DNA from 3 places in the Lysinibacillus sp. C5.1 genome. Region 1 is predicted to be linked to each of the others. Evidence: riboswitches for the same ligand, from Rfam matches in the RefSeq annotation. Region 1 holds a riboswitch; each other region holds the start of a gene.
What was found. A riboswitch is a leader RNA that binds a small molecule or an ion and turns the genes downstream of it on or off. The one in region 1 is predicted to bind thiamine pyrophosphate.
Positions count from the first base shown of each region.

Region 1 (7,962 bases):
TTTTTAGGAATGTTGATTTTCCTGCACCATTTGCCCCGATTAAACCGTAGCAATTCCCCGGTGTGAATTTTATATTTACGTCTTCAAATAGTTTACGATCGCCATAGCGAAGACCTACATTACTTACTTGAATCATGCAAGTTCCTCCTTTTTTCACAATGGCTCTAGTATATCATGAAATATGTTCCATAGTCTATAAACATTATGACAGCAACGTTTATCGTTCATTGATTTAGTGATTAGCCCTGTTGCTGCCCCAACTACTTCTAAACTGTTACTAAATAAATATACATTCATACCTCGATTTAATAAGATTGTGCAATGAGTATGTCGTAAACCATGCAAAGTAATTTTGTGAAGTGAAGTTTAAGCAGAAAAGGAGATTTTACCTATTAACTGAGGAATTGGAACAACAAACGTTATCTCTGTTTTAAATGAATTGTAATGCAGGGTATCACAGATTGTAACTTGATACACTTAATTAAACCAAAATTGGTGATAATTATTGATAAAGTTAGTTATTTGGCAATTTGCCCTATAAGTAAATATAAAAAAGCACCGTTTCTCGCATTAAAATTGAGAAATTCTCGTTACTCTAGAAAAGCGCACGATTGTGGAAAATCATAACCATATTTCTTCTTAAACTAAAGCCTTCGTTCGTTTAAAAAGAAAGGCAAATCTATAAAGAATAGTACATAATTATTATACGGTTCACCTTAATATAGTTAGTTTCCATTATATATATATATGTGTGTTTACCAGCGATTCATCGCTATTTTCACCAAGACAATGTATAATAAGAAAAGCAGAAGAAGAATTCATTTTTCCTCTAGTGAAAAAAAGAGGTGCACTCACTTGAAACAATTTGAAACAGCATTACCTGAGCAGTATGAAACATTAAAAAAACAGGCCAATTATACGTCTAGCTGGCGAGAGCGTTTAGCCGCAGTCGAAATATTATCGGCTTATCAACATGACAAAATCATAGATATATTAAAAAATCGTATGGAACATGATACTGTCAACAAGGTCCAATTAGCAGCCTATGAAGCACTTGTGGCGCTTGGCGAGGACGTAGAGAAACCATCACCTGCACGTTTTGATATTATCAAAGGAACAGACAAAATTTTCCTACGGGTTAAAAAGAGCTTGCCAAAGGACCATACAGTGGCAGATTTTGCGGATAAACTAAAACGTATGCGTTTAGATGTCTTTGATGCGTATGAAGGCGACAAAGGTGCAGAATTTATGAACTGGTTAGAGGAACGTTGGGCAAAATTGTAACAATAGTTTTACGACTTATGAAAGCAAGTCATTCTCTCCGATTGTGGAGGGAATGGCTTTTTCTTATCTTACGCTGCGGTTCATCGAAACTAATATTAAATTGAATTACTTCTTTTATTGATTATCTATCTTTCTTATTTAATTATAAAACAAACAACTTATTAAACTAACCTGCTCCTTTATTTAAAGTGTAAATCTGCACAATTTCTTAGCTCCATAACGATTTTCTTTAAATTTTGTTACTCAAGAAAATGGCCCGATTGCGGAACAAGAACAATCCTGTCTATCAACCTCTGTTCCAAAACTCGTAATAATCGTTTACATAACAACTGAAAAAAGCATTAACAAGGGTAGGAACAATCCTTATAGTTAATGCATTTATGAATCATTTATAATAAAGTTTGATTAAAATCTTGTGTTGATCGGCCGGGTTTTTTTGTTTAACAAACAGACCAGTTAACGGAATAAATAGGTAACTTAATTAACCTTTATCCGTCTAAAAATCTAAGGAGGGATAATGTGAAAGTGTCAAGATTACTCTGGGGTTTGGTTATTTTCGTTTTATTAACTGCTGTTGGATGTTCTAATTCAGCGGATAAAGCCAAAGTAGAAGTTTATACAACTGAAAATTCTAGTGCGGGAGAGATTTTAAAATTAGATCCTGAAGCCGATATATTTCAATTCAATGGAGTGATTTATAAAACTGGAATTGATTGGGTTGAAGAACTAACTTTAACAAAAGACGAGCAGGTAGGACAAATAAAAACAAAAAACGATACAGATACCAACTTTGAAGACGAAATGTCGAACAAATTACCTGTTGGTGCAAAAATCTTTTCGGTTAAAGAAAAAGAAGAAATTGGAGGACCAATTTTACTCGTTGAATCAGAAGGTAAGCTTTATAAATACTATGGGCTTGTTGAAGGTTAATCAATTTTCAAATATCCCAAAATGGCACGATTGTTGAACAACATAGCTTGAAAATGTTCAAACTTTTTTATAAAAATCTCATATAACCATGCAGGACTAATAACAAATTTAGAAGCGGAAGAAGTAGCTAAACAATGACATGATTTGCATAGCGCACTGTTGCAACTAAATCCATAATTAAACTTACATCTTTTCTTAAAAATAGATTTCTATGAATTTAAAGCTGAACTCTGTGTTTTAATGAGTTCAGCTTTTGTACTATAAAGATTTGATTTTATTCTAATAATACATTATTGAACAATTAAATCGGTAGTGCTATACTTTAATTTGTAATTTAATACAATAATTGCTAGGAGAGCTGGTGTTGCCAGCTGAGAGTAGAGCCGTAAGCTCATGATCCTTTTACCTGATCTAGATTATGCTGGCGTAGGGAAGCAGATAGGATATTGTCTATTATACAAGTCCTTGTTTCCTTATTGTGGAAGCAAGGGCTTTTTTATCTTTCATTAATGGGCTGTATAACCCTCATCTAAAGATTGAGAGAAGCGAAGAAGAAAGATGGGGGATAACTGCCTGTAAAAGCCGATTGGTTCGACTAACCATCAAGTGGGGATGAAGAAGTCCCGCTTGATGGAAGTTGCACTTTATTTGCTATAACATTTTAATTGAATATTGAAAAGACCACTAGGGGTGCACGGATGTGCTGAGAGAGGAAACTCAACTCTTTGAACCTGATCTAGATCATACTAGCGAAGGGAAGTGGCTTACTTTTTGTACTTCAATGTACAAGATTTATAGCCACTTCTCTATGCTTGAGGGGTGGCTTTTTGTATGGAATTATAATGAAAGGAAGTGAACAACAACTTAATTTCTATTTTAGATATGAAAGAATAGGATGATTTAAGAAATGAATAAAAAAATAGCGCTCCATATCATTACAGATGGCCAGCATTCACTACATGAAGTGGTCCATTTTGTAACTAAGTTTGAACCCTATATAAGCTATTTGCATATTCGTGAGCCAAGTTGCACTGCTTCTGAACTCTTTGATTGTATAAGAAAATTAAAATATGCAGGCTTTCCATTACAAAAGATTGTGATTAATGATCGAATCGATGTTGCACTTGCTGCGGATGTTTCTCATGTGCAAATAGGTTATCGTAGTATTCCTGTAGCTATCGCAAGTGAGAAGTTCTCAAATCTTAAAATTGGTGCATCTATTCACTCTCTTGAAGAGGCTACAAATACAAAGGCCAATTGGTTACTCTATGGACATATTTTTGATACAGAAAGTAAGAAAGGAATCGCTTGTCGTGGAACAAAATTATTACAACAGCTTGTAAGCAATGTATCTATTCCTGTGATTGCTATCGGTGGAATCACTCCGCAAAATACAAAAGAAGTATGTGCGTCAGGAGTTTCAGGAATTGCAGTGATGTCAGGAATTTGGCAGGCAAATGACCCTATTGAAAAGGTAAAAGAATATGCTCTTCAACTTAAGGAGTGGGAAGACGAAAAGTTTCGATAGTATGATCATCATCGGTAGTACAATCGCACATTGACTTGCTGAACGCGTTTTCACGTAGCAATTCTTGAGAAAAAGGTAATTGCAGAGGGTGCTTCACATGTAGCTGCTGGATTACTAGGGGTTCAGCACAATGGGATGACGATCCTTTGTATGAAATGGTAAGAAAAAGTCGAACATTATTTCCAAAAGTAGCCGAAAAAATCCGTGCAAAAACAGGTATTGATATAGGGTACGAAGTGAAAGGAATATACAGGATTGCAAATTAAGAAGAAGAATTTGAACGTATTCAACAAATTCGCTTTTGGCAAGTATCAGCTGGAGAAGCAGCATTGTTGCTTTTTTCAGAAGAATTAAGAAATTTTGAACCAAATGGAAGTGATTTCCTTAAAAAGTAATCGCCCATTACTTAATGCTCCTATATTTTTAAAACGATTTTATATTGTATCAAAACGTTATAGTAAATACGTCACTGGTGCAACGATAGAGCCAAATTTATATCAAGAAATGTTAAAGCAATGAGTATTGTAGACATATTACAAAAGGCATTTTCTATTGTTTCAGCCCTACAAGATGCGAGTTGGGACCGAACATGGGCAGGATTACGAAATGGAGGCAGACGTTATATGGAAGTACATTCGACAATTCAAGGGCAATTTGTATCAACAGGACATTATCGTTATAGCATATTGCTAAGCCCATTCGTAGGAGAATATATGTCAGAATTAATGGTGAAACACTATGATTATTAATGGAAATAAGATGGAAGTTCCAGACCATGTGAAAACAATTGAGAGCTTATTGATTCACTTAGGGCTTCAGGAAAAAATAGTTGTTGTCGAACAAAACGGCGTAATTTTGAAAAAAGAAAATTATTCGACAGTGGTTAAGTCTACTGATTCTATTGAGATTGTTACATTTGTCGGAGGGGGTTAACATGTATCAAATTGGACCATATACATTTACTTCAAGATTATTACTAGGAACAGGGAAATTTTCAGATTTTGATATTCAAAAAGGAGCAATAGAAGCATCAGAAGCTGAAATTTTAACATTTGCTGTGCGTCGTATGAATATTTTTGAACCATCCCAGCCTAATTTGCTAGATAAAATAGATTTATCAAACTATCGATTATTACCAAATACTGCTGGTGCGAAAACAGCTGAGGAAGCAGTACGTATTGCTAAACTAGCAAAAGCATCTGGGTTATGCGATATGGTGAAAGTTGAAATAATCGGGTGTGATGATACATTATTGCCTGATCCATTAGAAACATATCGTGCATGTGAAATGCTTTTAGCAAAAGGGTTTATTGTACTACCGTATACTTCAGATGATGTCGTTCTTACTCGGAAATTACAAGAACTGGGGGTTCATGCCATTATGCCAGGTGCGTCGCCAATTGGTTCAGGACAAGGAATTTTAAATCCATATAATTTACAAGTTATCATTGAACAAGCGACAGTACCTGTTATTGTAGACGCAGGGATAGGTACTCCGTCTGATGCAGCACTTGCTCTTGAACTAGGTGCGGATGCAGTCTTGCTAAATTCAGCAGTTTCTGGTGCGAAGAATCCAGTGCAGATGGCAGAAGCTATGAAACTAGCAATTCATGCAGGTAGACTAGGTTTTGAAGCAGGAAGTATAGAGAAAAAAGAGCGGGCTCAAGCTAGTAGTCCTTCACAGGGGATGAGTATTATTGATTAATCGCTATTCAAGACAGGAACTATTTTCATTTATAGGACAAGTTGGCCAAAAAAAAATTCAACAAAAACACGTACTTATTGTTGGAGCAGGAGCATTAGGTAGTAGCAATGCCGAAATACTTGTACGTGCTGGAATAGGTAAGTTATCCATAGTGGACCGAGATTATGTAGATTGGTCAAATTTACAACGCCAACAACTATACAGTGAAGAAGATGTGTTTCAACATTTGCCAAAAGCTGTTGCTGCAAAACAAAGATTAGAGAAAATTAATCGTGATGTGCTGATTGAAGCGTTTGTTCTAGACATTTCGTCATCTGAACTTTTTGCGTTTCAAGATGTAGATCTAATCATCGATGCAACAGATAATTTTGAAACACGTTTCTTACTAAATGATTTTGCAGTCAAGTATGAAATTCCATGGATTTACGGAGCATGTGTAGGTAGCTATGGTATTACATATACCATTTTGCCGCATGAAACACCTTGCCTACACTGTTTGATGGAAATCATTCCTTTATTCGGAGGGACAACTTGTGATACTGTAGGAATTATTGCGCCTACAGTTACGCAAGTTGTGTCACATCAAATGGTAGAAGCATTGAAAATCTTAGTGGAAGATTGGGAAGCAATCCGAAAAGAATTATTGGCATTTGATTTGTGGAAAAACGAGCAAACAAAGATCAATGTAAAAAGTTTAAAAAAGTCTACATGTTTGACTTGTGGATTAAACCCAACCTATCCATATTTAACGAAAGAATCAATCACCAAGGTTGCAGTACTATGCGGTCGTAATACGGTTCAAATTCGTCCTGCAAAAACAAAGTTAGTTAATATTATTGAGTTTGAAAAGAACCTGGCTCCACATGTTCAACATTTGAAGTCAAATCCATTTTTAATTCATTTTCAAGTTAATCAAAATCAGATTATTCTTTTTCGGGATGGACGTGTATTGATTCATGGAACGAATGATATTGTAGAAGCGAAGAAAATCTATCATCAATATTTTGGATGAGGATAGGTATAAAATGTTCCATATTTCCGAGGGCAAGTAAGATTTCATGTAATGGACATCATTTTCAAGATTTATCTGACCAAGAAAACTATCGTTTAAAAGCAAAAGTAGATAATGCAATAATTGGTACGAACGTGAAAATTGTTGATGAGTTAGGCGATGAAGTATCACATGATAGCATATCTATTGGGGAAGTCATCGTCAGAGATAATATTGGGATGAAGGGCTATTGAAAAAACGAACAAGCAACAATATTGTCGATAAAAGATGAAAGACGGCGACCTTAGCCGTGTATTTAAGCTAGTTTAAATTATTTTTAATACCTCTTTTAAGTTAGTATAAAAATGAAAACTTAGAGGAGGTTTTTTTATGTACAATCAACACATTTTGTATTTCAACGTTTTCGACTTTTTCAACCTAATAATCTCGAACTGCTAGCGAGGGAGACAGGTCAATTGAACAAATGCTAATAAAGCATATCCATCTACTCTTTCAATCATATCAGCAGTATTGCTAAGGATAATAATCCAGCAAGCGAGAGAAGATACAAACATGGTAAACTTTTATATGTACTACCCGATAAAATATTTTTGAAGTGGTAGAGCGCAATTTAATGCTCGAGGAGCGAAATTCCATAACTTCGCTCTGAAGGAAGGTGAGTATTTGTATAAAATTATGATTGTTGAAGATGACAAGGCATTGTCAAATGGTATTGCTCTTGCTTTGCAAGGGAGTGAAATGGATGTTCTGCCATTTCACAGTATTCAATCGGCAAAAATGCAGTTATCTAATACTAACTTTGATTTGTTGATATTGGACATTAATTTGCCTGATGGGAACGGACTAGACTTGCTGTGCGAAGTGAAAAGAAACAGTACTATACCTGTAATCATGCTCACAGCAAACGATATGGAAACAGACATTGTAGCAGGACTTGAAATGGGAGCAGATGATTACATTACTAAACCATTTAGCCTTGCCGTGTTGCGTGCAAGAGTAAATACGCAGCTCAGAAAACAAGTGGTCACAAAAGGAAATCAATTTAAACAAGATCACTTTGTTTTTGACTTTGACCGCATGGAATATTTTAAAAACGGAAAGGTAGTTGAGCTGAGTAAAACCGAGCAAAAACTGCTAAAAATTTTAACAGCCAACAAAGGCGTTACTTTAGAACGCAGCGTATTGGTTGAACGTATTTGGAGCGATGGCGCACATTATGTGGACGAAAATGCTTTGTCTGTTACGCTAAAGAGATTACGGGACAAGCTTGAGGATAACCCTACAAAACCCGTATATATAAAAACAGTGTATGGTATAGGTTATTTATGGGCGGTGAAATAAATGGCGTTTTTTAAAGCAAATAAGGTCATTGATCGATTAAACAAAATGATTGATAATGCGATAGAGGGAAGACCAATTGAAAATGGATTTGATGAAAGCAAGCTGTCTGCGCTGGAAACTAAATTATCCCACTACCTTACAGCAAACAGTGCCACAAAAATA
Region 1 is NZ_CP066226.1:2,341,148-2,349,109, forward strand. Features, by position in the region: gene I5435_RS11330 (ABC-F family ATP-binding cassette domain-containing protein) at 1-136, opposite strand, end outside; gene I5435_RS11335 (HEAT repeat domain-containing protein) at 856-1,284, shown strand; gene I5435_RS11340 (hypothetical protein) at 1,804-2,214, shown strand; TPP riboswitch at 2,556-2,664, shown strand; TPP riboswitch at 2,891-2,989, shown strand; gene I5435_RS11345 (thiamine phosphate synthase) at 3,122-3,742, shown strand; partial or broken gene I5435_RS11350 (FAD-dependent oxidoreductase) at 3,699-4,491, shown strand; gene thiS (sulfur carrier protein ThiS) at 4,481-4,675, shown strand; gene I5435_RS11360 (thiazole synthase) at 4,677-5,447, shown strand; gene I5435_RS11365 (MoeB/ThiF family adenylyltransferase) at 5,440-6,459, shown strand; gene I5435_RS11370 (hypothetical protein) at 6,456-6,692, shown strand; gene I5435_RS11375 (response regulator transcription factor) at 7,123-7,800, shown strand; gene I5435_RS11380 (sensor histidine kinase) at 7,801-7,962, shown strand, end outside.

Region 2 (7,962 bases), 1.5 Mb from region 1:
TGACACTTAGTTCGTTTTGGTATGCGTTTTTAATCACCTTCTTTACATTGCTGATTTCATACCCAACAGCTTATTTTTTAACGAAGACCAAACACAAACAGCTATGGCTATTGCTCATTATTATTCCTTCGTGGATTAATCTTTTGTTAAAAACATATGCGTTTATAGGGATATTCGGTTTATATGGTCCTATCAATGCAGCCATTGAAGTATTCGGCTTTGATCCGAAGCAAATGCTATTTACTGATATGAGCTTTGTCTTCGTATCCGTTTATATTTTTATTCCCTTTATGATTTTACCAATTTTCAACTCGTTGGATCGTCTTAACCCAACCCTTGTCTACGCAGCTCGTGACTTAGGTGCTTCAGCCTTTACAACATTCCGTCGCGTTGTACTGCCACTAACAATGGACGGTGTTAAATCAGGAATTCAAGTTGTTTTCATCCCTGCTTTATCACTTTTCATGATTACGCGCTTAATTGCAGGAAACCGCGTTATTACGCTCGGTACAGCAATTGAGCAACAATTCCTTGTAACGCAAAATTGGGGCATGGGTTCAACGATTGCCGTATTTTTAATTTTATTTATGGTAATCATCATGTTCATTACGGGTCAAAAGGATAAAGGAGGTCGCGTACGATGAGCAAACTGTCCACATCTGCAAAAGTGTATTTAGCGATTGTTTTTATCGTCCTGTATGCTCCTATTTTTTACTTAGTCTTTTACTCATTCAATAGTGGGGATTCCATGACAAACTTCCAATCCTTCACATTGGATCATTATAAAGCTGTATTCGAGGATTCTAGATTACTCGTTATTTTAATTAATACGGTGATTGTGGCTTTGCTTTCTGCACTGATTTCCACAATTATTGGCACACTAGGCGCAATCGGGATCGTTACAGTAAAAGATTCGAAAATGCGCAATACCCTGCTTTCCTTAAATAATGTATTAATCGTGAGTCCAGATGTTATTATCGGTGCAAGCTTTTTAATTTTATTTACAATGGTAGGCATTAAACTGGGCTTCGCTTCAGTATTATTAGCCCATGTCGCGTTTAGTGTTCCTATTGTTGTACTGATGGTTTTACCAAAATTATTAGAGATGAATAAGTCGTTAATTGATGCGGCTTTAGATCTTGGCGCAACGAAAAAAGATGTTATGATGCGCGTTATTTTACCGTATATCCAACCAGGGATTTTTGCTGGTTTCTTTCTCGCTTTAACGTATTCACTAGATGACTTTGCTGTAACATTTTTCGTGACAGGAAATGGCTTTAGTACTTTATCTGTTGAAATTTACTCGATGGCACGTGCTGGTATTTCTCTGACAGTGAACGCCATTTCTGGTTTAGTATTCTTCGTTACAATTATAGTAGTAGTCGGCTATTATTTCTTCACAAGTCGTACGAGTAAAAGAACGGAGGGACAACAATGAAGTCTTTAATTCAAGCTACCATCGCCATACTTGTCGTCTCCGCCCTGTTAGTGTACGCGGCTGATGCAATGAGCGCTACCGGTGGTAAAAGTGGAAAAGATACATTAACTATTTTTAACTGGGGCGAATATATAGACCCCGATTTACTAAAGCAATTTGAAAAAGAAACAGGCATCCATGTCATTTACGAAACATTTGATTCCAATGAGGCCATGATGACGAAAATTAAGCAAGGTGGGACGGCATACGATATTGCTGTGCCCTCTGAGTACATGATTGAAAAAATGAAGGAAGAACATTTATTACTTCCTTTAGATAAAACAAAAATCCCGAACTTTAAAAATATCGACCCTTATTTTTTAGATTTGCCATTTGATGATAACAATAAATACTCTGTTCCTTATTTTTGGGGCACAGTTGGCATTGTCTATAATCCGGATTTAGTAGGTAACTTAGATTTCTCTTCATGGCAAGACTTATGGGATCCTTCTTTAAAACGTAAAGTCTTTTTAGTAGACGGTGCACGTGAAGTCATCGGTATGGGTTTGAACAGTCTTGGACACTCCCTGAACTCGTTAGATGACCAAGAGTTACGTCAGGCCACAGACAAACTGATTACACTCGCACCAAACGTCAAAGCGATTATTGGTGATGAGATTACACCGCTTATGATTAATAACGAAGCAGCCATCGCACTCACTTGGTCTGGTCAAGCCGCAGATATGCTATCAGAAAATGAAGATTTAGACTTTGCTGTGCCAGAAGAAGGTTCGAACTTGTGGTTTGATAATATGGTAATCCCGAAAACTTCGAAAAATATTGATGGCGCACATGCTTTCATTAACTTTATGTTAAATGCGGAATCTGGAGCTCAAAATGCAGATTATGTAGGCTACTCTACTCCAAATACTGCAGCAATGAGCTTAATGGATGAAGAAGTTATTGCTGATGAGCGCTTCTACCCTTCAGAAGAACAACGCAAAACGTTAGAAGTCTATAAAAACCTAGGACCCGATTATTTAGGGAAATACAATGAATTATTTTTAGAATTTAAAATGAGTATTCGATAAATACGAAAGAAACGAAGCCAAAAAAGTGTTAGATTGACAGCCATCAATCTAACACTTTTTTGATGGGACTGTTGATGTCCGCTACGGCAATTGGTGGCGATTGATGATTTTTAGTGGCAATTTTCTTTATTCTGTCGCCTTGTACTTGTATCATAACCATGACAGCTACCTACGACTATAATCTGATAGCCAAGCATTATTTCTTTATGATAGACTTTAGTAATGTTTTAATAGTAAATAAAGGGGGGTATTCGATGACCCAGCAGAAGTCTAATAAGGCCGCGTTGTATATTTTAATGTTTAATATGTTTATCGCAATGGGGAGTATTGGGATTATTATTCCTGTTATGCCAGAGTATTTAAAAATATTTGGAGCTGCAGGACAAGTTCTTGGCATGCTAATTGCAACGTTCGCCTTAGCACAATTCGTTTTTTCTCCAATTGCTGGGAATCTCTCAGATCGATATGGTCGAAAAAATTTGATTATCTTTGGTCTGATTGTCACTGGCCTTGGGCAAATTTCATTTGGTTTATCTACAGATGTATGGATGCTTTTTGTTGCCCGTTTCTTAGGTGGTTTAGGTTCAGCCTTTGTTGCACCGCCTATTATGGCGTTTGTGGCAGATGTCACAACGTATGAAGAACGAGGAAAAGGAATGGGCATGTTAGGAGCTGCCATGTCTCTTGGTTTTATGATTGGACCTGGTATTGGCGGGTTTCTATCGAAAGTTAGCTTGCATTTCCCATTCTTTACGGCTGGTGGAGCAGCTATTATTGCTTCTATTCTATCGGTATTTTTACTACCTTCCACAAAGCCCACTGCAGCTCAGAAAGCTCAAAAACAAGAAAATCTTGCAAAGCAGATGGTACGTTCAGTCAAAATGCCATACTTTGTCATGCTTATTATTATGCTAGTATTCTCGTTTGGCATCGCTAATTTTCAAACGACATTATCATTATTTGTAACGGACAAGTTTAATTACACGCCTGCCGATATTGCTATCTTGCTGACTGTAGGTGGTGCATTTGGTGTTATTGTTCAAATGTTTGTCATTACACCACTCTTTAAACGTTTTGGTGAAATGAAAGTTGTGTTAGTCAATTTATTTATTGCGGCTGTAGCAATTTATGCAATATTATTTGTATCTGGTTTTGCACTAATATTAATTGTTGCAACGATTTTCTCAACAGCCACTACACTAATTCGCCCTGCCGTTAACACATTAATTTCTAAACTGGCTGAAAATGAGCAAGGCTTTGCCGCTGGTCTTAATAATGCGTATATGAGCCTCGGCAATATGATTGGGCCAGCACTAGCAGGCGTTCTTTTTGATTGGAATATAAATAGTCCTTATATTTTCGGGGCAATTATTTTAATGGCCTGCTTCTTCTTAGCACTTATTTGGACTTTAAAAAAGGCGCCACATCTTATGCAACCTGACTCGAAATAATGTGAAATAGCGTTGACTAATATAGATGTTATGTTACATTTATTAGTAGAAATTTAATATCATGTTTACCACTAGGGGAGTCTTTACAAGGCTGAGACGTATATGGTCATATACGGACCCTTTGAACCTGATCTAGTTCACACTAGCGGAGGGAAGTGGCGACTCTTGCTTATTGTGTCATTATCAAATACAAGACCGCTTCCTTTTGTTTAGAGGGAGCGGTCTTTTTGTCATCCATTAGGTCGTTTTACCAACAATTCCACATGTTCTATAAAATAAAGGAGGAACTATCATGGCTATTCAAAAACTAACTATCATGGCTTTATTGGTTGCTATTGCTGTAGCAGGCTCCATATTTGTCTCGATTCCAACTGGGATTGCTCGTGCCTATCCTGTACAACATGCTATTAACGTTATCGGTGCCATTTTACTAGGGCCTGTGCCTACCATTATCGTTGCTTTGCTAACAGCCATTATTCGCATACTAACAGGCACGGGCTCTCTTTTAGCGATTCCCGGAAGTGTCATCGGTGCAGCATGTGCTGCTTTTGCTTATAAATATAGCGGCAAGAAATGGCTAGCAGGAGTTGGTGAAGTATTCGGCACAGGTATCCTTGCTTCACTAATCGCTGTACCTTATGCGCAATTATTTATGGGAACATCCGTAGCTGCATTATTTTTTATGCCCGCCTTTTTGACATCTAGTTTGATTGGGGCATGTCTCGGCATTATCATCGCGAGCAGTCTTCGGAAAACCGCACCGTCTATTCTTATTACTAAGTAGCTATGTTCAAAAAAAGATGGCACATGCTTTTTTCGCAATGTGCCATCTTTTTATTATGAGCGTTTTTTCATGCCTTTTAATAACTGCGCAACATTGGTGTTTTCCACCTGCACGGCTGTTTCGTCTACAGGCTTTTCATTGTGCCTGCGACTTGTTATAAAGCGCCAACCAAAGCGTCGAATCGTAATATCCAAGAAGAATAGCAACATCCCTGCTAAGAGTAGCCATGTCGCAATACTTTGGCGCTCTGCTCCTTTGTTTGTGAAATCACGGAACACTTCTTGTGGTTCTTTCAATACTGAGCCGCCAGTTTGCTTTGTTAGTTGCTCTACAACGGTTTCATTCACAGGACGTAATTCATATTCAGCACTGTAAGGTACACTAAGACCTGCTTGGTAAATAGCCTGCTCTTCATCAGCGATGCGGAAGAAAATTAAACCAGGCTTCGCTTGGACAACCGCGCGTACTTGCGAGGCAGATAGCGTTTCAAGCTGTATATCAAGCTCCTCACCAGCTTCATCGACAGCAACAATATCTAAAAATGCTGCTTCATTTGTCGGATCGGTGATAATAAATGAACCATCTGTATCAAGACGTACATCATAGGCGACATCATTATAACTTGGTAGCATTTGCGATATAATGGTTTGCCAAAATGTTCCCCATTCCTGCCATCTTGCCCAGTCACCAGCCCATTTCCCCGTTGAATCGGATGTGAAAGCAAAAGTTTTACCAAGTCCATATTGCCATTGTGCTAATACCGGATCTTCTTTCTCACTTTCTGCTATAACAGCAGCTCCCTGCTTCGCTGTTGTGCCAATGTAGGCATTCATTTGTGGCACACCATTCGCAAATAATGCATTCCAGCCAGATGCATTGTAGATTGTTGGATAGAAAGGATTGTCTTCAATATACGTACGTGAAATCATCGCTGTCTCACGTGATAAAATCGAAGGAATTGTCTGTTCATCGATGACATCATAGAAGCGACCACTGCCCATTTCACTTAGCCCTTGCAGAAGATTGCCATCAGCATCTTGTCCAATCGCCACAGTTGACAGTGTCACTCCTTGTTCTTTCCCCGTTTCAATTAAATCCTCATAATTGCCAGCTTGTGATTGTCCATCTGTAAGTAAAATAATATGTTTCCTTTGCAATTTTAAATCAGCTAAACTATCATAGGCTGCTGCCAATGAACGATAAATTTCTGTACCACCACCAGGCGTAACCGATAAAATCGTATCGACGGCTTCTTCTTTATTGCCTAATGGTCCAGTTTCGATGATTTCCCAAGGGCGATCATCAAAGGCGATAAATCCTAGCGTATCTTCATCTCGTAACATTTCAACAGATCGAGCCGCCGCTTCTTTCGCAAGCTCTAATTTTGAGCCATACATACTTCCTGAACGGTCAAGTACAATGACGAGCCCTAAAGATGGCAATTGTTCTTTGCCTTTTATCTCCATCTCAACAGGTAGTAATGTTTCAATCGGTGTTTTAAAATAACCACCCAAGCCGAAGCTATTTTCACCGCCGACCATTGTAAAGCCAACACCAAAGTTTTTCACTGCCTGTTCAATAACGCTCATCTTCGCCTCTCCAACTAAGTGTCCAGGAACATTATCAAAAATAATCGCGTTATATTGCAAATAACTAGACAGTTCATTTGGTAAGCTTGCTGCATCCACAACATCATAGGAAATTGAATTTGATCCTAGAGCTGCAGCAATTGGTGATGCCGTATCGTAGCCATTGACAATCAGTAAATGTGGCTCGCTTTGTACCATCGTCACACTTGTTAATTTATTATTTTCAAAAATAGCATCCTGTCCAACTTGCACGAGCGCCTCATATTTCACAAGCCCCTCTGCAGTTGCCGTATGTTTATAAGTAAAAACATTGGAACCTTGAGCAAGCTCCACCGACTCTCGATGAATCAGTTTGTCATTTTCGTACAGCAATAATTCACCTTGCCCTGCCGCTGTGGCATTGACTTCCGTCACAAGCTGTTGCTGTTCACCTACGTAAGCTATTTGTGGTGTCACAAAGCTTTTCAGTGACACATCATTCGTCACATTTTGATGAAACGGCACGACATCTACACTAATATTGGAGCCTTTTAGCTTCGTGGCAAATTCTAACGCATTGCCTTGTGTTTCATTGGCATCTGTTAGTAATACAAGTCTAGTTGCCTTTTTCGGATCAACAATACCTGTTGCAAGCTGAAGACTTTGTTCTATATTTGTTTGGTCTGTTCCTTTAACCTCAGTAAATTTCGGAACATCTTTTAAGGATTTTGATAAAATCGCTTCCGTTTGGAGAGTTGATGAAAATGAGTAAATCCCTGCAAGTTGATCTTCCTTTTTCGATTTCAAACTTTCCTCTATAAAACTAACGATTTCTGCCTCTGTACGATTCATGGAAGCAGAGCGGTCAACTAAATATAATACTTGCTCGTCCTTTACTGGCAATAACAGATAAGGTGCTGCCAATGCAAAAACTAAACAGACGATGGCTATTACTCGAATGCCCAGTACAACTAGATGACTTTTTTTCAGGCGCCTGCGCTCGCGCCAATAAGTCCATCCAAAATACATAAACAATGGCAGTAATAACAATAACGCTAATGGCATATCAATTCGTAAATCCACGACGTCGTTGCACCTCCCACTCTGCGACAAGCAAACTTAAAATAATGAGTATTAGCCAAGGTACAAACGAAGCTTTCGACACTTCTTCCTTGCCATTTTGCTGAAGCTCTCCAAGCGTATAGCTTGTTCCTTCTTCTATTACACGTTCCTGTGCTTGTAGTTGCACGATAAGACGCTTTTCCTCACTGTTTGAGCGAGCTGTATACATACCTGGCTTCATTGGAGCAGTTAGTAAGCCATTCGTAATAGTCGATAAAAATTCATCATCCTGAGAATAAACACTCCAATCACCCTGTGATAACGCGACTGAACGTTGCTCATTTGGTGCAAAAATCCCAAGGGAACCTACCGATTCAGATAATTGCTGTTCCACACTCCATAAAAATAAAGGAAACGATGGATAGAGTGGCCAATCTGTATCTGCAATATCAGCAAGGACGATAATATCCCCTTCAGGTGTTCGTTGGATAAATGGTTTTTCTCCAACTGTGGCGATTGTTTTATAATCATCGAATGGAGGATATAAAGCACTGACATAAATATCATTTAACTCACTAAATGCAAATAA
Region 2 is NZ_CP066226.1:838,460-846,421, reverse strand. Features, by position in the region: gene I5435_RS03850 (ABC transporter permease) at 1-644, shown strand, start outside; gene I5435_RS03845 (ABC transporter permease) at 641-1,438, shown strand; gene I5435_RS03840 (ABC transporter substrate-binding protein) at 1,435-2,508, shown strand; gene I5435_RS03835 (MFS transporter) at 2,763-3,959, shown strand; TPP riboswitch at 4,023-4,130, shown strand; gene thiW (energy coupling factor transporter S component ThiW) at 4,252-4,743, shown strand; gene I5435_RS03825 (VWA domain-containing protein) at 4,797-7,394, opposite strand; gene I5435_RS03820 (vWA domain-containing protein) at 7,378-7,962, opposite strand, start outside.
Region 2: it holds a riboswitch for thiamine pyrophosphate, as region 1 does, so the genes downstream of both, thiW (energy coupling factor transporter S component ThiW) here and I5435_RS11345 (thiamine phosphate synthase) in region 1, are expected to answer to the same signal.

Region 3 (7,962 bases), 1.1 Mb from region 1:
ATTGATAGTCCTGTTGCTGGGTATTTAATGATGAAACGCGGTGTACGTTTAGAAGCAATTCATTTCTTTAGCCCACCGTATACAAGTCAAAATTCATTGGAAAAAGTAAAAGTACTTGCAAATGAACTAACAAAATTTGGTGCGAGTATTCGCCTGCATGTTATTCCATTTACAGAAATCCAAGTACTTATTAAAGACAAAGTGCCGTCCAATGTGTCAATGACAACAACACGTCGCATGATGTTAAAGGTGGCAGATAAAGTACGTGAGGAAATTAATGCACTGGCCATTGTAACAGGTGAAAGTCTTGGACAAGTAGCAAGTCAGACGCTAGAAAGTTTAACGGCGATTAATGCTGTAACGAATACACCAATTTTACGTCCGCTTATTTCAAATGATAAATTAGAAATTATTGATATTGCAGAAAAAATCGGCACATATGAAACGTCAATTCAGCCATTTGAGGATTGCTGTACAATTTTCACCCCAGCTAGTCCGAAAACAAAGCCAAAGCTTGAAAAAGTAGAGCATTATGAAAGCTTTTCTGATTTTGATGAACTAATCGAACGTGCTGTGATAAACCGTGAAGTGTACATTTTCCCGAAAAAAGAACAGCCTAAAGATAAATTTGCAGATCTTTTATAAAAAATTTACGGATTTAAACTAAAAAGAATGTTCTTTTCTTATAAAGACCAATAACGACATTATAATAAGAAGGAAACCGTCTCAAATTTGTAATTTGGGACGGTTTTTTTATATTTTCTAGTCTTTTTCCTTTAGAGTTACATTTTACCTTTAAAAATTTCGTATTAAAAATCGAATATCGCACATTCTATATTCACAAGGAGGTGAGAGACATGACAAACAACAACAGTTCAAACAAGCTTGCAGTACCTGGTGTACAACAAGCGCTTGATCAAATGAAATACGAAATTGCACAAGAATTTGGTGTTCAATTAGGAGCTGACGCATCAGCTCGTGCTAACGGTTCCGTTGGTGGTGAAATCACTAAACGTCTTGTACAAATGGCAGAATCTCAATTAAAAGGTATGCCAAAACAATAATTGCAAAAAAGCATTTATTGAACTTAAAACCAGTGACCGTAAAAGGCACTGGTTTTAGTTTGTTTATTTTTACTTTTTTTATGACTAGCGTAACTCGAATTATTCAATCAATACGATTTAAAGGTCTCAACGGTTTGGTGAATATTATGACTTTCACAAATTGCGGAAATAACTGCTACACCGTCTGCACCAGCTTTTAATACAGTTTCTGCATTCTGACAGTTAATGCCACCAATTGCTACAATCGGCAACTCGGGATAATGACGGCGTGCTTGTTGTAAAAATTCAGTACCACTTGGCGCTTTGGCATCGTTTTTAGAAGTGGTGGCAAAAATGGGACCAATCCCTACATAATCTGCACCATTTTCTATAGCGATCTGTAATTCATCCGCTGTATGAACCGAAACACCAAGTATTATTTCCTCACCAATTTTTTCTCTTACTAGCGAGATGGGACAATCATCTTGTCCAATATGAATACCGTCTGCCTTGAGCTTTAAGGCAAGCTCAATATCATCATTTACGATAAATGGAACATTGTAGTGATGACATCGTTTTTGGCATTGACGGGCAAAATGTTCATAATGTTCATCAGTTAGTGCATCTGTTCCTTTTTCTCGAAATTGGAACATCGTAATACCAGCTTGCAATGCTTCTTCTAGTATTGCTAATGGTTGTTTGATTTTTGCATTCGCTGTACCCATTATAAAATAGAGCTGCAAATCACTGCGTTTCACCTATGGTCACCTCGCAACTTTCTTTAAATTTTTGGTAAGCAAAATGATTTGTTGGTCCATTACCATGACCAATCGATAAGTTATGAGTAATTGCTAGTTGAATGAATTTCTTAGCCTCAATAATGGCTTGCTCTATCGGCATTTGACGGCCAATAAAAGCTGTTAATGCGGCAGAAAATGTACACCCTGTACCGTGTGTATTTTTGGTCGCAATTCGATTAGATTGCATTGAGAATGATTTGCCATTTTTAAAAAATACATAATCTACAGCAAAATCTTTGTTCGCTAGATGGCCACCTTTGATAATCACGCATTGAACACCTAGCTGTAGTAACGAATGCGCCGCAAGTCGAATGTCAGACACGGTTTCGATTTTTCTTGCAGCTAATATTTCAGCTTCTGGAATATTTGGCGTTACAATCGTGGCAAGTGGTAATAAATTGTTTCTTAATGCCTCCACAGCTTCTTGTTGTAATAAAGTTTCACCGCCCTTTGCAATCATGACAGGATCAACAATAAGAGGGATGGTTAAATTCGTCATAGCTAGCGCAATTGTACGAATAATATCAGAGGAAAAAAGCATGCCAGTCTTAATGGCGCTAATTGGAAAATCCTCTAAGAGAGCATGAAATTGTTTATTTATAAAGGCTTGTTCAATGGGTAGCACATCCATGACACCTTGTGTGTTTTGGGCAGTTAAAGCTGTAATTACGGACGTTCCGAATACATCTAATTCTTGAAATGTTTTTAAATCTGCTTGGATACCTGCACCGCCACCGCTATCAGAGCCCGCTATTGTTGTAACAATGTGCATCAAATATCACCGTCCTTCGATAAACGATGCAATTCGTTTAAGACTGCTACAGCAAAATCACCATTATATTGAGCAGCCGAATGAGCATGTTCAGCAATTTTTTTATAGCTCGTTAATGTTTCGCATAATTGAGAAAAAGGCTCATTGCCCGCCATATATGCAGCACAACAAATTGCGCTTAATAAACAGCCAGTACCTGTCACTTCTGTCATTCGAGTATGACCACCAGCAATCCATTGCGCAAGGTTCCCATCGGTTATAAAATCTTTTTCACCAGTTACAATCACGATGCAATTAAATTTTTTTGCTATTTCTTTTGCTTTATCCTCAACAGATATGGAACCAGTACCACTATCAACACCTTTTTGTTGCCATTGTACATTAGCAATCGCGGCAAGTTCGCCAACATTACAGCGGATAACAGCAAAATGAATCGAATCTAATAACTGTAGTACCGTTTGTTTGCGGTATGCTGTAGCGCCAGCAGCTACTGGGTCCAAAATTACTGGTATACCAAGGGCATTTGCTTTTTTTCCTGCAAGTAACATCGACTCTTTTGTTCGTGTAGTAAGCGTTCCGATATTGACTAATAACGCTGATGCGATGGATACCATTTCTTCGACTTCCTGCGGATCATCCGCCATTACCGGTGATGCACCAATTGCTAGTAAGCCATTTGCTTGAAAATTTGCCACTACATAATTGGTTATGCAGTGAATCAACGGTTGTTTTTTACGAATCGTTTGAAAAACCATTGTAGTCCTCCTCTTTTGGTGGACGTAAGCATGCAAAAAAAGCTCTTTTTTATTCGGGCACAAGGCACACGTAAAAAGAGCTTTTCATCAATAATAAGATGTGTATTGCTCCCTACGTCAGTATTAACTAACAGGTTCAAAGGGTCAGGTTTTACCTTCTCAACTCACAAGAGTCCCCCTGCAATCATGAAAATTTTAGTTGACCAAAATGTAACATACCTTTTCATAGTATTCAATAGCATTTTATCATTATTTGGAAAGCAGTGACTGATGCCATATACTAGACCATGATAATTGTCATGACTTTTTTAAAATAGGGTCCTTCCATTGAAAATCGTAAAAAATGAGTTTTATAATGAACCTAGTATTAAGGAGGAAGTTATGATGAAAAGACAGGATTTAATTGCACCAGAATGGTATAACATTGTGGAGGAAATTGAAAAGTATGCTCAAGATCCATCTAAAAATGCATTAATAGTTTATAATGACAACGAAGAAATTCAATATATTACATACGCAAATTTACTGGAAAAGGCGAATCAGGCTGCCCATGTATTTACTTCGCAGGGTTTAACGAAGGGCGATGTGCTATTAGTGATGGTTCCAAGATCTGTCGAAGCTTATATTGTTTACATAGCGGCACTGAAAGCGGGTTTAACTATCATCCCTAGCTCTGAAATGTTACGTACAAAGGATATTGAATATCGTATTACACATGCCAATGCCAAAGGTATTATCGCCTATGAGCCATATATTGAGCAATTTGACGACGTAACAAATTTAAAAGGAATTATGCAATTCGTTATTGGTCACGCGCATGCACCATGGCAACCATTGCTTGAAAAAATGAAGGAACATCCTACAAATTATACAAACCCTACACCGACAAAAAGTACAGATCATGCCTTTTTAGCTTATACAAGTGGGACAACAGGGAATCCTAAGGCAGCTGTTCATACACATAGCTGGGGTTATGCGCATTTACGTACGACAGCACCGAATTGGTTAGGTGTCCAAGAAAATGATATAGTTTGGGCTACTGCCGCACCCGGTTGGCAAAAATGGATTTGGAGTCCGTTTTTAGCAACGTTAGGTAGTGGAGCAACGGCATTTGTCTATAAAGGAAAATTTGATGCTTCGACTTACTTGTCATTGCTAGAAAAATTTAAAGTAAATGTGTTATGTTGTACCCCAACAGAATATCGCTTTATGGCCGCACTTAACAATCTACAGGACTATAATTTAAGTGCCATCCGTCAAGCTGTATCAGCGGGGGAGCCGTTAAATAGTGAAGTCGTTAAAGTGTTTTCAAAAACGTTTCATATTCAAGTGCGTGATGGCTATGGCCAAACAGAAAATACATTGCTTGTTGGGACACTGGTTGGCATGGATGCTCGCGTCGGCTCTATGGGTAAACCGACACCAGGCAATACAGTCGAAATTATTGATGATTTTGGAAATCCTGTTGCTGATGGCGTGGTTGGAGATATTGCCGTTCATCGTCAAACCCCAGCACTGTTTAAAAAGTATTTCAAGGACCCAGAACGCACTAGCATGCAATTCCGTGGAGATTGGTATATTACCGGTGACCGAGCATATAAAGATGCAGATGGCTATTTTTGGTTTGAGGGACGTGGTGATGATGTCATTATTTCGTCAGGCTATACAATTGGGCCATTTGAAGTGGAAGATGCCTTAATGAAGCATCCTACTGTTAAAGAAGCTGCTGTTGTGGCAAGCCCTGATGAAGTAAGAGGAAATATTGTGAAAGCCTTTATCGTCTTGCGTGAAGGAGTGACAGGTGATGATACGCTTATTCAAAAGCTACAAAACCATGTGAAGCTGATGACAGCACCTTATAAATATCCACGGGCAATTGAATTTGTTGAAGCATTACCAAAGACTGCATCTGGAAAAATCCGTCGTGTCGAATTACGACAACAAGAAAAAGCCCATTACACACACCAATAATTATTTCCTAGGAAATAATGTCGAAAAATCAAAGTTCATGCTTTATGATGAACTTTTGATTTTTTTTGTACATCCCTATTTCGTTTATGGCAAAATAATAAATGTGGGAAAAACTTTTACATAAAAATCACTTAAAAGTGAAACGTTTTCGACATTTAGACGTATAACGTGAAGAGGAGGCGATTAGATGAATACAAAAAGGTGGATAGCCTTAGCAGTTGCAGCTGTATTATTAGTGTTTTCATTAGGACTTAACACAATTATGGCGATTTTTAAATCAGATTTCTTTAGTAATTTTGATAGCGTGATGGCTGGCAAAAATTTAGATGTATACGAAACGATTATTGAAGGTGAAGATCATACTAAACGTATCGCATATTTGAAAGTGGATGGGACGATTCAAGATGTTGGATCGAATACATTATGGCAATCCATTGCTTACGATCACCAGTTTTTCTTAAATCAATTGGATAATATTTTAGCTGATGATACAGTACAGGGGATTGTACTAAGTGTGAATACTCCAGGTGGTGGAGTAAAGGAATCGGCAGAAATTTATAAGAAATTGTTAGAAATTAAAGAAGAGCGTCAAATTCCTATCTACGTGTCGATGGATTCTATGGCAGCGTCGGGTGGTTACTACATTTCAGCACCAGCAGATAAAATATATGCACATCGTGATACAATAACAGGTTCTATTGGTGTCATTATGCAATCTATTAATTATCAAGAATTAGCCGAAAAAGTTGGCGTGAAATTTGAAACGTTTAAATCAGGGCAACATAAAGATATGCTAAGCCCTACGCGTGAAATTACTGCAGAAGAACGTGCTATGATGCAAGATATGATTAATGAATCTTATGAAGAGTTCGTTGATATTGTTGAAAAAGGACGAAATATGTCTGAAGCGGATGTAAAAAAGGTAGCTGATGGTCGAATTCTTGGCGGTACAAAGGCACTTGAAGCAGGCTTAATTGACGAAATTGGCGATGAGCAAGCGGCAATTGCAGCTTTACGACAAGATTTTGGATTAGAGGATGCAGTTCTTTTCGAATACTCGTATAATCAAGGAGGCTTACCGTCATTAATTGGCATGAAAGTAGGTTCACTATTTGGTCCTTCGGCTGAAGAAAAAATGTTGATGAAAATTATGACGGAATACAAGGCACCAAAAATGATGTATTTATATGGTGAATACTAAGGAGGGCATACCATGACAAACAATGATTTCGTTTTGCAAGGGACACCCTCGATAAGCCAAGAATTGCTAGATAAAACAGTGACGCCTACAGTGATGACAAACTATGAATTGAAGACCGCAGGATTTTGGGTACGTTTTTGGGCATTTGTCCTGGATGGATTAATTATTTCTGCAATAATAGGAATTGCTGTTAATCCAATATTTTACTTAATGGACTGGTCATTATCAGAATCAGTGTGGTATGCACCTATTTCAATTATTTCAGCTGTTCTTTATTATTGTTACTTTGTTTTGATGACGAAATTTTTCGGGCAAACTTTAGGGAAAATGGCATTGGGGTTACGTGTAGTATCGCTGAAACATGATAAACTCCAATGGTCAGATGTGCTGTTCAGAGAATGGATTGGTCGTTTAATCAGTAATATCTTTACGCCGCTGTATATTTTAGTTGCGATTTTACCTGACAATCAAGGTATACATGATTATTTTGCGGAGACTACGGTTGTTCATGAAAAAGTGTATATAGTAAAAGAAACTGTGCAAGCAACAGTACAAACGCCAGCAACTATTCAGGAAACTGCTAAAGAGCCTGAAAAGTTGGAGGAGAAGCCTGAGGAATAATCAGCAGGCAAAACATCACTTTGAGTGACTTGACAAAGAGATGTAAATTTTTGATATGTAAAAATGTTAGATGATTACAGTCATCTAACATTTTTTTGTAATTATCTTTAAAAATGTGTGTGAACAGTGTAAATAGGAGTGGTAGCTGACAAGCCATCACAATAATTGCATGAAGATAAGTTGTCCTAGTTGCAATTATTTCCCTACATTTAGTAAGATTATGTACATATGATGATTAGGAGGCGTTAACATGGCACAAATTACATTTAAAAAGGGTCCAGTAACACTAATAGGTAACGAAGTAAAGGTTGGAGACCAAGCACCGGATTTCACAGTATTAGCAAATGATTTATCACCTGTTTCTTTAAAAGATTCAGAAGGTAAAATTCGCTTGTTTAGCGTAGTCCCATCATTAGATACAGGTGTATGTGATGCACAAACGCGCCGTTTTAATGAGGAAGCTGCAAATTTAGGCGATGATGTAGTAATTTATACAGTATCAGTTGACCTGCCATTTGCACAAAAACGTTGGTGCGGAGCTGCAGGAATTGATGCTGTTCAAACAGTTTCAGATCATCGCGACCTGTCATTTGGTGAAGCATATGGCGTATATATTAAAGAATTACGCCTTCTAGCACGTGCTGTTTTTGTGGTAGATGCAACTGGCAAAGTGACTTATGTCGAGTATGTACCTGAAGCTACAGATCATCCAAACTATGAAGCAGCAATTGCAGCAGTGAAAGCACTAGCATAATTTGCTTCTTTTAGGCTAAGATAATACTAGACAAAAGGGCTGTGA
Region 3 is NZ_CP066226.1:3,451,370-3,459,331, reverse strand. Features, by position in the region: gene thiI (tRNA uracil 4-sulfurtransferase ThiI) at 1-645, shown strand, start outside; gene I5435_RS16905 (alpha/beta-type small acid-soluble spore protein) at 858-1,064, shown strand; gene thiE (thiamine phosphate synthase) at 1,172-1,801, opposite strand; gene thiD (bifunctional hydroxymethylpyrimidine kinase/phosphomethylpyrimidine kinase) at 1,788-2,615, opposite strand; gene thiM (hydroxyethylthiazole kinase) at 2,615-3,370, opposite strand; TPP riboswitch at 3,463-3,560, opposite strand; gene mbcS (acyl-CoA synthetase MbcS) at 3,755-5,341, shown strand; gene sppA (signal peptide peptidase SppA) at 5,529-6,542, shown strand; gene I5435_RS16875 (RDD family protein) at 6,555-7,163, shown strand; gene tpx (thiol peroxidase) at 7,414-7,917, shown strand.
Region 3: it holds a riboswitch for thiamine pyrophosphate, as region 1 does, so the genes downstream of both, thiM (hydroxyethylthiazole kinase) here and I5435_RS11345 (thiamine phosphate synthase) in region 1, are expected to answer to the same signal.